4 regions of the Afipia sp. GW821-FHT04G03 genome follow, and region 3 is predicted to be linked to each of the others. Evidence: predicted binding sites of a transcription regulator. Region 3 holds the regulator's gene; each other region holds the start of a gene.
What was found. Region 3 encodes PhoB, which activates phosphate uptake and scavenging genes when phosphate is short. Its sites were predicted from a motif close to TGTCATNNANCTGTCAT; they were not measured.

Region 1 (4,299 bases), on a different contig from region 3:
ACCAACATCGAAAACGGCAGCAGCCGGCACCCTCGCAGCGCGGCTGTCGCGCACGCTCGGCGTCTGCGCGATCTTCACCGTCATCACTCCGGTGTGCGCCGATCCGCGCGCGGTGGTCGAGCTCTTTACCTCGCAGGGTTGTTCGTCGTGCCCCCCGGCTGACAAGGTTCTCGGTGAACTCGCGCAGGATCCGACCGTGATCGCACTCAGCCTGCCGATCGACTACTGGGACTATCTCGGCTGGAAGGACACGCTGGCGGATTCGCGCTTCAGCGCCCGCCAGAAGGCTTACTCGCAGATGCGTGGCGACCGCGGCGTCTACACACCGCAAGCCGTCGTCAACGGGACGACCAATGTTCTCGGCAGCGACCGAGCCGGAATCGAGAGTGCAGCGAATCGCACGCAGAGCGCCTCGGGTGTGATGTCCGTGCCGGTGAAGATGACGACATCGGGCGGGCAGATCAAAGTCTCGGTGGCCGATGCCGGCGGCAAAAGCGGCGAGATCTGGATCTGCGCGGTGTCGAAGGCGGTGCCGATCACCATCTCGCGCGGCGAGAATCGCGGGCAGCAGGTCACGTATCACAACGTGGTGCGCAACATGCTGAAGGTCGGAGACTGGAACGGCAAGGCCGGAAGCTGGACCGTGCCGCTTGAAAACATCAGCCGCGACGGCATCGATGCGGCGGTGGTTTACGTTCAGGACGGCAATCGCGACAAGCCCGGTCCGATGCTGGGCGCGGCCTTTACGTCGCTGAACTGATTTCAGTCTGCAATCTCAAAACTCTTGAGAGCGCGTCTTGTTGATGTGACGAGCCGCAGGCGCGTGCCGGGATTCGGGTGTTGCACACTCGCGCATCTTGCAACTTGAGCGACCGCATCTCCTGAAACAAAAACGGCCAGCTTGCGCTGACCGGAAGATTTGGGGTCGACATTTACTGCAGGGAGTTAGACCCGATCCTGACGACCCCGGGGGGCTGGGGGCTGAGGAATCCGGTGCCGAAAGGACCGGGTCAACGCAGTTTCGTTTTTATCGTTGCCCAGCGCGGCGGCGAATTGACCGAATTCAGGCGGCATTATGATTTCGACTAACGTCAGCGTGATGCGGAATTGCCGCATGATCAGGCATCGGGGAGACCCGAAATCCCGCTTGCAGCGGCCGCCGGACAGGGCGATCATGTCATCCAAGTGACATGGGAGGCGCCGATGAGTTCTGTGTCGGGCGACAAGGATCCAAGCGAGAGCCGGGGGCCGGAGCGCAGCACGGCGCCGCTCCCGCCTCAAAGCGTCACCTTCAACCGTGCCGAACTTAATCGCATTCTCAATCTGTACGGGCGCATGGTCGCCGACGGCGAATGGCGCGACTACGCCATCGACTTTCTGAAAGACCGCGCGGTGTTCTCGATTTTCCGCCGCGCCTCGGAAGTCCCGATCTATCGAATCGAGAAAGACCCCCGTCTGGCCCGCAAGCAAGGCGTCTACAGCGTGATTGCAGCCAGCGGTCAGATCCTCCGCCGTGGCCACGACCTCGAGCGGGTGCTGCTGGTGATCGACCGCAAGCTGGCGCTGGTCTAGCTCTCTGGAAGTGTCGCGCCGCCGCCGCCGAGCGCGCGCTGCATCATCACCGTGTCGAGCCAGCGGCCGAACTTGAATCCGACATTCGGATGCGTGCCGATCATCTCGAAGCCCGCGCGGGCATGAACGCCGATCGAGGCGGCGTTGGCGGAATCGCCGATCACCGCGATCATCTGCCGGTAGCCGCGTTGTTCGGATGCCGTAATCAGATCTTGCATGAGCCGTGATCCGATCCGCCGCCCCTGTGCCGCGGGATCGAGGTACACGGAGTTCTCGACTGTAAAGCGATAGGCCGGACGCGGCCTGTATGGTCCGGCATAGGCATAGCCGACAACGACATCCTCCATGATCGCCACCAGATACGGGAAACCGCCTGCCGTCAGCGCCTCAAAGCGCCGCGTCATTTCGTTGAGATCGGGAGGCTCGAGTTCGAAGGTCGCGGTGCCGTGAAGGACCGCGTGCCTGTAAATCGCCGTGATGGCGGGAAGGTCGGTGGCTGCGGCCGCTCTGATGTGAACCTGGGGCATGGCTTGCCGGAACTGTTTCGGCGTCTCGCATAACTCAACGATACCCCAAACAAAAGCCCCGGCTTTTGGCCGGGGCTTTCGGAGTTATCGATCAGCCACGATCGGTCTTCAGTCGCGCTGTCCCAGCAGCTGCAGCAGCAGCGTGAACAGGTTGATGAAGTTCAGGTAGAGCGACAGCGCGCCTGTAATCGCGGCCTTATCCGCCACGTCTCCGCCCTGAGCGGCGTAGCCGTAGATGTAGTCGTTCTTCAGGCGCTGGGTATCCCAGGCGGTGAGGCCCGCGAACACCAGCACGCCGACCACCGAGACGATGAACTGCAGCATGGAGCTGGCGAGGAACAGGTTCACCAGGCTCGCGAGGATGATGCCGAACAGGCCCATCATCAGGAACGAACCCATGCCGGTCATGTCACGCTTGGTTGTGTAGCCGTACAGGCTCAGCGCACCGAACGTGGCAGCCGTGATGAAGAACACGCGCACGATCGAGGTGTGCGTGTAGACCAGGAAGATCGACGACAGCGAAATGCCCATCAGCGCTGCGAACACCCAGAACAGAAGCTGGGCGGTTGCCGGCCTGAGGCGATTGATGCCGAACGAAATGGCGAACACCATCACCAGCGGAGCGAGGATGAACACCCACTTCAGGGGGCTCACGAACATCGCGACGCCGAACGACGTCAGGTACTGGTTGCCGATCCGGCCAGCGGCAGCGGTCTGGTCAGGCGTCACCGCACCCATGTACACGCCGAGCGCGGCCAGACCCGTGATGGCCAGGCCGATCGACATGTAGTTGTAGATCTTGAGCATGTACGAGCGCAGACCGGCATCGACGGCGGCGGCGTCAGCGCGCCCGGCGGCCCGGCCGAAGGGAGAAGCGTAGTTGCGGTCCAAGTCCGACATTGTCGAAACCCCGTGTTTGACTGGCGAAAGCGAAGGGTCTGCGCCGCCAGCTATAAGTTCTTCCCAGAGGACCGACTTGATAGACCATCCAGCGACGGCATCAAGACGGAATCTGAACCCGCTCGGTATGTGGGAAACTAACACATTCAACGCAAGCTCGGGCGCGCGGCGATGTGTCGCAAAACCCGCTATTCGCTGCTACAAATTGTCATAAGTTACGCAGCACGGTAGCCGGTTTTTGGTTAAGCGCGAGTAATGTTCCCATCAGCCCCAGCCCGACCGTCACGGCGAGGGCCGCCAGCACCACAATCGCCGCGCTGCCGGCCTGCCAGACGAAGCTCAGGGTCATCAGCCGGGTGACGATCTGCCAGGCGGCGATCGATCCCGCCGCCACGCCGAACACCGCCGTCGCAAAGCCGATCAGCAGGTACTCCAGCGCATAGGCGCCCAGCAGCCGGCCGCGCGTCGCGCCCAGCGTCTTGAGAATCACCGCATCGTAGACCCGGTGCCGGTGCCCGGCGGCCAGCGCGCCGCCGAGAACGAGTATGGCCGATATGAGCGTGACGGAACTGGCGCCCCGGATCGCCAGCACGAGGTTGGTCACGACCTTTCCGATGGAATCGAGCGCCTCGCGGACCCGCACGCTGGTCACCATCGGGAAAGCGGCGGCGACCTCCTTGATGAGCTTCGCATCGCTCGCGGCGCTCGAAGTGGTTTCGGTGAGCGTCGCGATGTCGGTATGCGGTGCGCCGGCGAAGGCCGTCGGCGAAAACACCAGGGCGAAATTGATGCCGAGGCTCTGCCAGTCCACCGTCCGCAGGTTGCTGATCTTCGCAACGATGTCGCGGCCGAGGACATTCACCGTGATCTCGTCACCGACCTTCATGCCGAGCCCGTCGGCGATCTTCTTCTCCAGCGATACCAGCGGTGGTCCGTTGTAGGCGGCATCCCACCATGTGCCTTCGACGACCTTTGAGCCGCGCGGGACTTCGCCGGTATAGGTCAGGCCACGGTCGCTTTGCAGCACCCATGCGGTGTCGGCCGACGGCTTGAGGTCTTCGGCCCTGACGCTCTTCGCGGCGACGATGCGTCCGCGCAGCATCGGCACGGTCTCCACCGTCGCCGACGGCGCGGTCTGTTTCAGGAAGTCGCTGAAGCGGGTCGCCTGGTTGGCCGGGATGTCGATGAAATAGAACGACGGCGCGCGGTCGGGCAGCGCCGCCATGAACTGCCGCCGCAGGTTGCCGTCGATCTGCGTGATCGTCACCAGCACGGCGAGCCCAAGACCGAGCGACATGAC
Region 2 (4,299 bases), 1.2 Mb from region 3:
GGCGATTCCTGGATTCGATCCGCGGGATTGATACGCTGATCTGGGCGCTGGTCTGGATCAACGTGGTTGGACTTGGCCCGTTCGCCGGGGTTTTGGCCATCGCGGTCTCGGATTTCGGCGCGTTCGGCAAATTGTTTTCTGAGGCTATCGAGGCCGCGGACAAAAAGCAGATCGAAGGCGTTCGCGCCGCGGGCGGCAGCCCTGTGCATGAGATCCGTTTCGGCTTGTTGCCGCAGGTGTTGCCGGTGATCGCAGGTCAGGTGCTATACTTCATCGAATCCAACACCCGCTCCGCCACCATTATCGGCATCGTCGGCGCGGGTGGAATCGGTTTGCAACTTTCCGAACAGATCCGCGTACTGGAATGGCAGAAGGTGTCCTTTATCATTCTGATGATTCTGGTTGCGGTGGCGGCGATCGACTGGATTTCCAGCCGGTTGCGCTTCGCGATCATCGGGCGGCGTGCAGCGATCTGATCATCGTTAGCCTAGGCTCTCGACCATGAACTCGACCCGCTCCGCCGCAAAACGCGAGTGCGAAGTCAGCAGTGGCGTGCCGTCGGCATCCACATCGCTACTGTCGACGACCAGCACCGGCCGTCCCAGTGCCAGATCAAGCCGGGCGGCATCGCTGGCATCAATGATCGCGGCCGTGACGCGCGTCGAATGGCGGCGGTAGTCTTTGATGCCGTAATGCGCCAGCAGCTTGGTCATGGAGCGCATCTTCTCATAAATCAGACCTGCGTCGGCGAAACGATCAGCCGACAGCCAGTTGGTGGCGACGCAGATCGGTGTTCGATCGGCGAAGCGCAGCACGTCGAGGCGTAACAGAGGTGCGCCAGTCTTGAGCGCGAGATGCTTAGCCAGTTCGCGTGTCGCGGGTTCGATGAATGACCCGATTAGCTGGCCGCGCGGTTCCCGTCCGCCCGCGCCGACAATCTCGGAGAATCGCGTACGCGATCGCAGCGGATAGCTCAACTTGGGTGCTTCCACGTAAGTGCCGCTGCCACGTTCTGCGCGCACCAGACCACGTTCCGCTAACGACGCCAGCGCGCGGCGCACTGTGTGGCGGTTGACGCGATAGGTCTCGGCGATATCGGTTTCGCCCGGCAGCTTTTCTCCGGGAGGGAAGCGCGCGTCGGCAATGCCGCGCTCGATACCGTCGGCGACCTGCCGCCACAGCGCAACGCCGCTTGGTTTATTGTGAATGCTCACGATAGTTCTGTCTCACGAATATGCTGGATGGAGATAGCGAACAAACATGTCGCTGTCACGAAACGGTCATTGCTCCGATCTATCTAGTTGTCTAGCACGATAGACAACTTAACCGGACTTGGAAATCTGATGACTGCACGCTTGAACCCTCAGCAGAAGCAGCGTCAGCAGGTAATGGCGGTGCTGGCCCACGCCGCCGCGGCCGAGATCGCCAAACATCTCGAGACGTTGGCCGTTCCCGCCTACGAGCGACTGCGCCAGCCGGAGAATGGTCTGGTCATGCTGCGCGGTCGGATTGGCGGTGACGGCGCTCCGTTCAATCTCGGTGAGGCGACGGTATCGCGTGCCGCCGTACGGCTGGCCAGTGGTGAAGTCGGCTTCGGCTACACTCTTGGGCGTGATCGTACAAAGGCCGAGCTAATCGCGCTGTGCGATGCGCTGCGCCAGACAGACGCATTTGCGGATGCGGTGGAAACACAGGTGCTGGCACCGCTGCGCGCGCGCAACGAGGCGGAGCAAGCACGCAAGGCCGCAGAAACCGCTGCGACAAAGGTGGATTTCTACACGCTCGTGCGCGGGGAAAGCTGAAGATGATGATTTCAGAATTGCCTGCGGGCTTTGCGGACAAGGTCCTGTCGGCCCAATCAGTCTTTCGCTCGATGATGGACGCCATGGCGAGACCGGGGAGGGTGCAGCATATCGAGGCCACGTCAGGTGTGCCTGCACCCATGATGCGCGCAACAGCGGCCATTGCGCTGACGCTGCTTGATCAGGATACACCGGTTTGGCTTGATGCGGGAATGGCGGAGTCGTCGAGCGTCGCCAGGTGGATTGGATTTCACACCAGCGCGCCGGTGATTGCCGACTCGTCAGTCTCGAGCTTCGCGCTGATCGCCAATAGCAATACCCTGCCGGAGTTCGGGATATTCTCGTTTGGTAGTGCTGAATATCCGGATCGTTCCACCACGATTATCCTGCAGATTGCGAGTTTGACGGAAGGGCCGGCTTATGAGCTGCGCGGCCCCGGCATTGATGGTGCTTCCATTTTGCACGCCACAGTCGGCGTCCCCGATTTCCTTGATCGTCTTGCACTGAACGGAAAGCTGTTTCCGCGCGGTATCGATCTCGTCCTTGTCGCAGACGATGCCATCGTCGCGATCCCGCGCACCACGCGTCTTGTTGCGAAGGAAAGCTGACCATGTATGTCGCAGTAAAGGGTGGCGAACGCGCCATTGAAAACGCCCATAGGCTGCTGGCGCACGAGCGTCGCGGTGATCGCGGCATCCCGGAAATTTCACTGGCGCAAATATCAGAGCAGCTGAGCATCGGCGTTGATCGCATCATGACCGAGGGCTCACTGTACGACCGGGAACTCGCGGCGCTGGCTATCAAGCAGGCGCGCGGCGACATGATCGAAGCGATTTTCCTGTTGCGCGCATTTCGCGCCACACTGCCTCGCTTTGGCGCCAGTGAGCCTGCCGATACGTCAAAGATGCAGGTGCGTCGCAGGGTTTCCTCGACGTTTAAGGATATGCCGGGCGGTCAGATTCTGGGTTCAACGTTCGATTACACCCATCGTCTGCTTGATCCCGCGCTGGCTGGTGAATCGACGCCGGAACAGCCAGCATTGGCCGAAGTTCAATCAAACATCATGCCCCGCGTCATCGATATTCTCGGCCGCGACGGCTTGGTTGAATCTTCGCCGACTGAGGATGCGGATCGGCCCGTTGCCGATCTGACCCGTGATGCGCTGAGCTTTCCGGCGGAGCGCGATCTACGCCTGCAGAACCTCGCGCGGGCAGATGAGGGCTTTCTCCTTTCGCTCGGCTATTCCACACAGCGCGGTTATGGCCGCAACCATCCTTTCGCCGGTGAGATACGCATTGGCGAAGTCGAAGTCGAGTTCGTGGCGGAAGATGTCGGCTTCGCGGTGCCTCTGGGTGCGATTACACTGACCGAATGTCAGATGGTGAATCAGTTCAAGGGGAGTGACACGGAAGCACCGTGCTTCACCCGCGGCTATGGTCTTGCCTTCGGACAATCCGAGCGAAAGGCAATGTCGATGGCGCTGGTTGATCGAGCGCTGCGCGCACGCGAACTCGGCGAGAGCGTCGTCGCCCCGTCGCAGGACGAGGAGTTCGTGCTGTCGCATTCCGACAATGTGCAGGCCACGGGTTTCGTCGAACATCTCAAGCTGCCGCATTACGTGGATTTTCAGTCCGAACTCGGGTTGCTGCGCAAGCTGCGCCAGGAATTTGCCGAGACAAACGGCGTGGCCGATACCAAGATGGAGGCTGCGGAATGAACGCGCCAGCATATAACTTTGCCTATCTTGACGAGCAGACCAAGCGAATGATCCGTCGCTCGATCCTGAAGGCGATTGCGATCCCGGGCTATCAGGTGCCGTTCGCAAGTCGCGAGATGCCCATGCCTTACGGTTGGGGCACAGGTGGTGTGCAGGTGACAGCGGCGATTCTTGGTATCAAGGATGTATTGAAGGTGATCGATCAGGGCTCTGACGACACCACCAATGCGATCTCGATCCGCAAATTCTTCGAGAAAACCGCAGGCGTTGCCGTGACCACCAGCACGCTGGATGCGACCGTCATCCAGACCCGGCATCGCATTCCCGAAGCGCCGCTCAGCGCGCGTCAAGTCCTGGTTTATCAGGTGCCGATTCCGGAGCCGCTGCGCTTTCTTGAGCCGCGGGAGACCGAGACCCGGCGCATGCATGCGCTCGGCGAATATGGGCTGATGCATGTCAAACTCTACGAAGACATCGCGCGTTTCGGCCACATCGCTACGGCCTATGCCTATCCGGTCAAAGTGAACGCGCGCTATGTGATGGACCCGTCGCCGACACCAAAATTCGATAACCCGAAGATGGACAATTGCCCCGCGTTGCAATTGTTCGGCGCGGGCCGCGAGAAGCGCATCTACGCGATCCCGCCGTACACGTCGGTGGTGTCGCTGGATTTCGATGATCATCCGTTTACGCGCTACAAGCACGATGCCTGTTGCGCGCTGTGCGGCTCGGGCGATTCCTATCTGGACGAGATCGTCACCGACAATGTAGGCAGCCGGA
Region 3 (4,299 bases):
AGCTTGCCGCCGTGAAGCAACCGGTGAAACGGATGCAGATTGTGATAGCGCGTCGCGCCGATACCGCGCAGCGCAACCTCAAGGTCCTCCGCATTTGCAAGCGGCGTACCTGTCTTCAATGCAAATACGCTCGTCGCGATCAAATGGTGATCTCCGTGCCATCCGAAGGAATTTGCCAGCCGGCGCGCTCCACGGCTTCGCGCTCGGCGGCGCCCGGCAGCAGAACCGGATTCGAATTATTGATGTGCAGGAAAATCTTGCGCCCGATGCCGAGATCCTCAAGCCCGGCGATCACGCCCTGTTCACCGGAAATGGCCATGTGCCCCATGCGTTGACCGGTTTTGGTGCCAAGGCCGGCCGCGATCAATTCGTCGTCGCGCCACAGCGTACCGTCAAAGAAAACCAGAGACGCGCCGCGAAGGCGCTGCCTGAGATCGGGGGTGAGCGCCGCGCAGGCTGCGAGAAAGTAGAGATGTTCCCCGCTTGCCTTGTCAGTGATCCGCAATCCGAGCGTATCCCCCGCCTCATCGCCGTCGATAGGAAAGGCTGCCCCTTCCAGATACCAGGCGCGCTTGCCCGGCGCGGCAAAGGGAAGAATTTCGAGACCAGACGGTGAGCCGTCAGGAAGCTTCGGTTCGAACGGTTTATCGAATTCGACAGCCTCGCGCCGCACGCGCGTCTCATCGAGCACGTTGAAGATGCTGTTCGACTTGAGAATGGAGAGCACACGTGGGTGCGCGTAGATCGAAAAAGGCGAGCCCTCGCGCATCGACAACAATCCGGCGACGGCATCAACCTCACCATTGGTCAGGATGACGCCTGCGACAGGACTGTGGCGCAGATGACCGGCCTTGGGATGAAGCTGCGGCGTCGAAATCAATTGCTGACGCAAGTCAGGCGAGGCGTTGACCAGAAACCAGTGCTCACCGTCGGCGCTGACCGCAATCGATGTCTGAGTCGACTGCAATTCCGGATGCGAGCTGCGCGCCAGGCGGCAGACATCGCAGTTACAATTCCACTGGGGTACGCCCCCGCCCGCCGCAGCCCCGAGAACGACGACGCGCATGAGGGAGCTCCGTCCTCGATTCGATCTCATAAGGGGCAGCGCCGCAGACACAAGAAAACCCGGCCTCGCGCCGGAAAGCCTTCACATATGAAGGAATTCCTAGCGCAAACCGGACCGCTTAGCCGCGAGCCTGATAACGAGAATGCCGCTTACTTGCGCGCCGCGCAGGCGTACATGTTGATTTCCATGCCGACCGGCACTTCGACAATCTTGGGGGTCTTCCAGGCCATTTGCGGTCTCCTTGCCCATTGCATGACGGACTTCGTGCCATCATCACCATCGAAGCTACCACGGAGTTCGATTTTGGCGCCACGAAACTTGGATGCCGCCCGCCACAAAAATGTGACTTCGCTGCAATGCGAAAGAACCGGAACCAAACTCACTCGGCCTTGGCGAAACGATCATCGAGAGCGTAGCCCGCGCCGCGGACGGTGCGGATAGGGTCCGACTCGCGGCCCAGGTTCAGCAGCTTCCTCAGCCGACCGATGTGTACGTCAACCGTGCGCTCGTCGATGTAGATGTCGCGTCCCCATACGCCATCAAGCAGCTGTTCCCGGCTAAACACGCGGCCTGGGTGCTCAAGAAAGAACTCCAGCAGGCGATATTCGGTAGGGCCGAGATCGATCGGCCGGCCCGAACGCGCAACGCGACGCCGGTCGCGGTCCAATTCGATGTCGCCGAACGCCAGAACCGTCGCAAGGCGTTCGGGACTTGCACGCCGCAATAGGCCTTTGACCCGCGCCAGCAGCTCGGGAACCGAGAACGGCTTGACGATGTAATCGTCTGCGCCGGTCGCAAGTCCCCTCACCCGCTCGCTTTCCTCGCCGCGCGCGGTCAACATGATGATCGGAATCTGCTTGGTCTCCTGCCGCGCGCGCAGGCGGCGGCAAAGCTCGATTCCCGACAGGCCGGGAAGCATCCAGTCAAGCACGATCAGATCTGGGATATGCTCCTTAAGCCGCGTATCGGCGTCATCGCCGCGGGCCACGGTCTCGACGTCGTAACCCTCGGCGTCCAGATTGTAACGAAGCAGCGTCGTCAACGCCTCTTCGTCTTCGACCACAAGAATGCGGGCGCTCATGAGCGGTCCTTCAATTCATCATCCTGCAAGTTAGCTGCCTGACGCGGCCGTTGCAAAGTTCGTCATGTCGCCCTTCGGGCGCTGATCGAGCATCTGCTGGCCTTCGATCATATAGAAAACCGTCTCGGCAATGTTGGTCGCGTGATCGCCGATACGCTCGATGTTCTTGGCGCAGAACATCAGGTGAATACAGAACCCGATGTTTCGCGGATCTTCCATCATGTAGGTCAGAAGCTCGCGGAACAGCGAGGTGCAGATCGCGTCGACCTCCTCGTCGCCCTTCCAGACCGTCATCGCAGCCGGCAGATCGTGTGCCGCATAGGCGTCGAGCACTGATTTCACCTGTGACTGCACGAGATCGGTCATGTGCTCCAGGCCGCGGATCAGCTTCAAAGGGTGAAAATCGCTGTCCAACGCCGAAACACGCTTGCCGATATTCTTCGAGAGATCCCCGATCCGTTCGAGGTCAGTCGCAACACGCAAGGAACCGACGATCTCGCGCAGATCGACCGCCATCGGCTGGCGGCGCGCGATGGTCAGCACGGCACGCTCCTCGATCAGATGCTGCAGTTTGTCGATCTCGACGTCGGCGGCGACGACGCGCTTGCCCAGCGCAACGTCGCGCCGGATCAGCGCATCGACAGAATCGACGATCTGTCGCTCAGCCAGGCCACCCATCTCGGCGACAAGCCGGTTGAGTTCCTGAAGGTCTTCGTCGAACGCCTTGGCGGTATGATCTGAACCCATGATTTGTCTCTCCCGCGAAATGCGCGTCAGCCGAAACGGCCAGTGATGTAATCCTGCGTCCGCCGATCTGTCGGCGACGTAAAGATCTTGTTGGTATCGTCGAATTCAACCAGTTCGCCGAGATACATGAACGCGGTCTTGTCCGACACACGCGCCGCCTGCTGCATATTATGCGTCACAATGGCGATTGTGTAATCTTCCTTGAGCTCCTGGATCAGTTCCTCAACCTTGGCGGTGGAGATCGGATCGAGCGCCGAGCAAGGCTCGTCAAACAGAATCACTTCCGGACGGACGGCGACCGTCCGTGCGATGCACAGGCGTTGCTGCTGACCACCCGACAGGCTGAGGCCGCTCGCATTTAGCTTGTCCTTGACCTCGTTCCAGAGCGCACCGCCCTTCAACGCGGCTTCGACACGACCGTCCATTTCGGATTTGGAGATTTTCTCGTACAGGCGAATCCCGAACGCGATGTTTTCGTAAATGGTCATCGGGAACGGCGTCGGCTTCTGGAACACCATTCCGATCCGCGCGCGCAGCAGGTTGAGATCGAGCTTCGGATCGAGAATGTTGGTCGTATCCAGCATGAGCTGGCCTGTCGCGCGCTGGCCCGGATAAAGATCGTACATCCGGTTGAATATCCGCAACAGGGTCGACTTGCCGCAGCCCGATGGACCGATGAACGCAGTGACGCGGTTCTCGCCAAGGGCAATGTTGATGTTCTTCAAGGCGTGGTGCTCGCCGTAATAGAAATTCAGATCGCGCGCCGTCACCTTGGGCCGCGCGTCCAGCTGGCCGGCCAATCCCGGCGCGTGCCCACGAGGAAGGTCTACGCTGACAGAAAGCTGCTCGCTCATTTCGATGTCCTCTCGGCGCCAAGGATGCGCGCGCCAATGTTAAGGGCAAGTACGGTCAAGGTGATAAGCAAAGCCCCGCTCCATGCGAGCTGTTTCCAATACTCATAAGGGCTTTGGACGAAGTTGTTGATGGTCACGGGCAAGTTGGCCATCGTCTTGGTGAGATCGAGACTGAAGAACTGATTGCTGAGTGCGGTAAACAACAGCGGCGCGGTTTCGCCGGCGACGCGTGCGGTCGCGAGCAGAACGCCGGTGATGAGACCCGAACGTGCGGCCCGATAAGCGATGCGCTTGATAACGAGCGAGCGCGGCAAGCCCAGCGCGGACGCGGCTTCACGCAGTGGATTGGGAACAAGGCCAAGCATGTCCTCAGTAGTACGCACCACGACGGGGATAACGATCACGGCCAGCGCCAGCGTACCTGCCAAAGCCGAGAAGCCGCCCATCGGAATGACGATCGCGCCGTATACGAACAGACCGATAATGATCGACGGCGCGCTCAGCAGAATGTCGTTGATGAAACGGATCACCGAGGTCAGCCGGTCGTGCTT
Region 4 (4,299 bases), on a different contig from region 3:
CGGGAAGCCGGGGCGAGTCGTCGGGCTACGATCCCCAGGCTTTCGCTATCGGCGCGAGCTTTCTGTTCGCGCTGGCTTGTCTTGCGCTCGCGACGCTGAGCATGCGGATGCGCTGGCTGCGAAAGAAGATGCGCAAGATCGAGATGCACAATGAAGCGCTGGCCGATCGCAACTGGGAACTGAAGGGTTCGGAGGAGCACGCGCGCAGTCTATTCGAATCCCAAAGCGACCTGATCGTCCTGCGCGACAGCGACGGCCTTATCACGTCGGTCAACGACGCCTATTGCACGCTCGCCAACAAGCCGCGGAGTGTCCTGATCGGCACGCGCTTCACGCTGCCGGTATTGGAACAAGGCGCTGCAGCCGTCGAGCCGAACGGAACGCGGGTTCACGACCAGAAGATCGACAGCCCCCTCGGCCCGCGATGGATCGCCTGGCGGGAAGGCCTGATTCGCAGCGACGCCAACCGGCCCGCCGACGTGCAGTGCGTCGGCCGCGACGTGACGGACCGCGCCGAGACCGAGCGTGCGCTTGCCGAAGCGCGCGACCTCGCAAACACGGCGAACCGGGCGAAATCGAAATTCCTCGCCATGGCGTCGCATGAAATCCGCACGCCGCTGAACGGCATCATCGGCATGAGCAACCTGCTGCTCGACACGCCGCTGACGGCGGAACAAGTCACCTATGCAAAGGCCGTGAAGACCTCCGGCGACGCCTTGATGGCGCTGATCGACGAGTTGCTGGATTTTTCCAAGATCGAGGCCGGCAAGATCGATCTAGAACATCGTCCGTTTGCGCTGGCCGCGATGATCGAGGAAATCACCGAACTGCTCGCGCCGCGCGCGCAGGCACGCAGCCTTGAGATCGCGTCCTATGTCGACGAGCGCGTGCCGCAGACTGTCGTTGGCGACGCCGCGCGCCTGCGGCAGGTGTTGCTCAATCTGGCAGGCAACGCCATCAAGTTCACGCCCGCGGGTGGTGTCGCCCTGATCGTCGAACCCGGAATCTGGCCCGGTGAAATCAGCTTCCTCGTGCGTGACACCGGGATCGGCATTGCGCCCGAAGCGCAGCAACGGATCTTCCGCGAGTTCGAGCAGGCATCCGACGGCACCGCGCGCAACTACGGCGGCACCGGGCTTGGACTCAGCATCAGCGACCGCATCGTCCGGCGCATGGGCGGACGCATCACGCTGGAGAGCGCCGAGGGCGACGGCGCGACCTTTGAATTCTCGATTCCGCTCGTGGCCGATCAGGGCGACAGCATCCCGGCATTCCACGCGCCGGACCTTGCGAACAAATCGGTCATGCTGGTCGGGCCGCAGACCATCGAAGCCTCGTTGATCGCGCGGCGTCTGGAGCGATGGGGGGCGCAGACCTGCACGGTGGCGGATGCCTCCATCGCCATTGCCTTGCTGCCCGAGCGGTCGTGGCACGCCATTCTCGTGGATTGCATGAGCGGCGACGCGCAGATGCAGGAACTGGGCGAGGCGGCGATGCGCCATGCGACCCACCGGATCGCGATGTTCACCCCGGCGGCGCGGCGCAGCATCGCGCCATCGATGATGGCGCTGTTCACCGGCTATCTCGTGAAGCCGTTGCGCGCGGCTTCGCTCGCCGAGCGATTGACGGCTGCAGGCGCGGCACTTGTGCCGGAGTTGCCCGAGGGCGAGGTGCAACTGGCGGACGCGCCTGAATTCCCCACGTCCCGCAATGCATCGTCAGGCATGCTTTCCATTCTTGTCGCCGAAGACAACGAGATCAACGCGCTGCTGATCCGTTCGCTGCTGACACGTCTCGGTCATCGCCCCGTCATCACTACCGATGGCGAACAGGCCCTTGAATCGTGGCTCGCCGCGGACAGCGCCGGCGCGCCCTACGATGTGGTGCTGATGGACGTCCAGATGCCGAAGCTCGACGGCATCGCCGCGACCAAGCGAATTCGCGCGCATGAGGCGGGCCGCAGTTCACGGCGAACCACGATTCTGGCGCTGACAGCGAACACGCTGGTGGACGATCGCTATGCATGTTTCGAAGCGGGAATGGATGGCTTTCTCGTCAAGCCGCTCGATCGCGACAAGCTGACGGATGCGCTGGCGGCGCTTCCCGCGTCGCGGACAATCGCCGCGTAAGCGCGGCCGCGCAGCGGCCGTCGATGTCATAAATCCGTATCACGACCGTGATTATTGATGCGTCAGGCCGCGCTTGGCGAATCAATGCGCGCGGCCGCGAGGACGCCATGGACGGCAACAAACCGGCTGGCACGACGCCGGATGTCACTGCAAGATTGACCGCACGCCAGCCGCTTGAGCGTGTTGCCGCTCAAAACCCGCTTGATGCATTTCGCCGACATGCGCTGGTCCAGATGCTCCGGCCCCGCAATGCGAAGTCGGCGGCATCGGCCGCTGCGACATGGCTGATGCCGAACCTGCTGCACGCAAGCCTGCGCGGCGACGCCATTCCGAATATTCTGCCGGCGCTGCAACCACCGTCACCGTCGCTCGGCAGAATCGGCTCGCTTGAAGTGCGCCTCGCGCAAACCAAGGGCGATGTGAAGCGCGCGCAGAAGCTGCGCTACAAGGTGTTCTATAAGGACGGCTCCGCAATTGCCGACGCCGCGACCATGCTCGCGCAGCGCGACAAAGATGCGTTCGACAAGATCTGCGATCACCTGCTGGTCATCGACCATGCGGCCAAGCCGACCCTGAGCGGCAAGCAGCCGGTGGTCGGCACCTATCGCCTGTTACGCCAGGACGCCGCCGAAAAGCATGGCGGTTTCTACACCGCCGACGAGTTCGACATTTCAGGCCTGATGGAACGGCAGGCCGGATTGAAATTTCTCGAGCTCGGCCGCTCCTGCGTGCTGCCGCCCTACCGCACCAAGCGCACCGTCGAGCTTTTGTGGCATGGCGTGTGGAGTTATGTGCGCCGGCATAATCTCGATGTCATGATCGGATGCGCGAGCTTCGAGGGCACCGACCCCGATCGCCTCGCGCTGCCGCTGTCGTTCCTGCATCACTTCGCCTCGGCCCCCGAAGGCTGGCGCGCCAGCGCACATGCCTCGCGCCGCGTCGAGATGAACCGGATCGCGAAGGACAATATCGACACCAAGGCGGCGCTGCGCATGTTGCCGCCACTCATCAAGGGCTATCTGCGGGTCGGCGCGTTCGTCGGCGACGGCGCGGTGATCGATCATCAGTTCGGCACCACCGACGTATTGATCATGATGCCGGTGTCGGCGATCAGCGGGCGCTATCTCGATCATTTCGGCATTGACGCCACGCGTCACGCCGCATGATCCCGAAAGGTGGAACCGGTTTTCGGAACAGACCATACTGAAATAAAGCGACGCGACGAACTCGGTGTCGCGCTCTACAACCGCCGCAACTGAACCGTCTCGATGATGTGGTCGCTGCCCTTTTTCAGGATAAGCGTCGCGCGCGGACGGGTCGGCAGAATATTTTCCTCGAGGTTGACGAGGTTGATCGTCGTCCAGAGCGACAGCGCCTTTTCGGTCGCTTCCTTGTCGGAGAGTTTTGCGTACCGGTTGAAGTAGGACCGCTCGTCACGGAACGCCGTGTCGCGCAGGGTCAGAAAGCGCTCCACATACCATTCACGCAGGATCGGCTCCTCCGCATCGATATAGACCGAGAAGTCGAAGAAGTCCGACACGTAGGGAATGGCCTTGCCGTCGCGCGGCAAGCGTCCGGTCTGCAACACATTCACGCCTTCGACGATCAGGATGTCGGGCCGGTCGATCTCGACGCCCTCGTTTGGAATGATGTCGTAAGTCAAATGCGAATAAACCGGGGCGCGGACAGGGCGCCGTCCGGCCTTGATGTCGGAAAGAAAGCTCAGCAGCGCAGGAAGATCGTAGCTTTCGGGAAAGCCCTTCTTCTGCATCAGGCCTTCACGTTCCAGAATCTCGTTCGGAAACAGGAAGCCGTCCGTGGTGACGAGATCGACCTTGGGCCGCGGCGACCAGCGCGCCAACAGTGCCTGCAGCACGCGCGCGGTGGTGGACTTTCCGACCGCCACCGATCCCGCGACGCCGATGATGTAGGGCATCTTGCGGTCTTCGATGCCGAGAAAGTGGCGCTGCGCCACGAACAGCCGCTGCGCCGCGGCGACATAGAACGACAGCAGGCGTGACAGCGGCAGATAGATTTCCTCGACCTCCTTGATGTCGAGGCGGTCATGCATCGAATGCATCCGCGCGATTTCCTCGGCGGTCAGCGTCATCGGCATGTCGTCGCGCAACGCGGCCCACTGCGCGCGCGAGAAAACGCGATAGGGATTGTA

Region 1: a site for PhoB is predicted at 1,176-1,192, ahead of AC07UB_RS10470 (DUF2794 domain-containing protein). Genes of this name have one in related genera too.
Region 2: a site for PhoB is predicted at 1,268-1,284, ahead of phnG (phosphonate C-P lyase system protein PhnG). Genes of this name have one in related genera too.
Region 4: a site for PhoB is predicted at 2,154-2,170, ahead of olsB (l-ornithine N(alpha)-acyltransferase). Genes of this name have one in related genera too.

What each region holds. Positions count from the first base shown of each region.
Region 1 covers NZ_JBWKSV010000002.1:256,109-260,407, reverse strand. Annotated here, with positions in the region: gene AC07UB_RS10475 (DUF1223 domain-containing protein) at 1-760, shown strand, start outside; gene AC07UB_RS10470 (DUF2794 domain-containing protein) at 1,204-1,572, shown strand; gene AC07UB_RS10465 (GNAT family N-acetyltransferase) at 1,569-2,099, opposite strand; gene AC07UB_RS10460 (Bax inhibitor-1/YccA family protein) at 2,208-2,999, opposite strand; gene AC07UB_RS10455 (ABC transporter permease) at 3,208-4,299, opposite strand, start outside.
Region 2 covers NZ_JBWKSV010000001.1:1,949,210-1,953,508, reverse strand. Annotated here, with positions in the region: gene phnE (phosphonate ABC transporter, permease protein PhnE) at 1-476, shown strand, start outside; gene phnF (phosphonate metabolism transcriptional regulator PhnF) at 483-1,214, opposite strand; gene phnG (phosphonate C-P lyase system protein PhnG) at 1,344-1,802, shown strand; gene phnH (phosphonate C-P lyase system protein PhnH) at 1,805-2,410, shown strand; gene AC07UB_RS09230 (carbon-phosphorus lyase complex subunit) at 2,413-3,519, shown strand; gene AC07UB_RS09225 (alpha-D-ribose 1-methylphosphonate 5-phosphate C-P-lyase PhnJ) at 3,516-4,299, shown strand, end outside.
Region 3 covers NZ_JBWKSV010000001.1:775,392-779,690, forward strand. Annotated here, with positions in the region: gene pqqC (pyrroloquinoline-quinone synthase PqqC) at 1-143, opposite strand, end outside; gene pqqB (pyrroloquinoline quinone biosynthesis protein PqqB) at 140-1,066, opposite strand; gene pqqA (pyrroloquinoline quinone precursor peptide PqqA) at 1,216-1,296, opposite strand; gene phoB (phosphate regulon transcriptional regulator PhoB) at 1,446-2,147, opposite strand; gene phoU (phosphate signaling complex protein PhoU) at 2,178-2,894, opposite strand; gene pstB (phosphate ABC transporter ATP-binding protein PstB) at 2,921-3,748, opposite strand; gene pstA (phosphate ABC transporter permease PstA) at 3,745-4,299, opposite strand, start outside.
Region 4 covers NZ_JBWKSV010000002.1:380,122-384,420, forward strand. Annotated here, with positions in the region: gene AC07UB_RS11075 (ATP-binding protein) at 1-2,129, shown strand, start outside; gene olsB (l-ornithine N(alpha)-acyltransferase) at 2,237-3,295, shown strand; gene coaA (type I pantothenate kinase) at 3,370-4,299, opposite strand, start outside.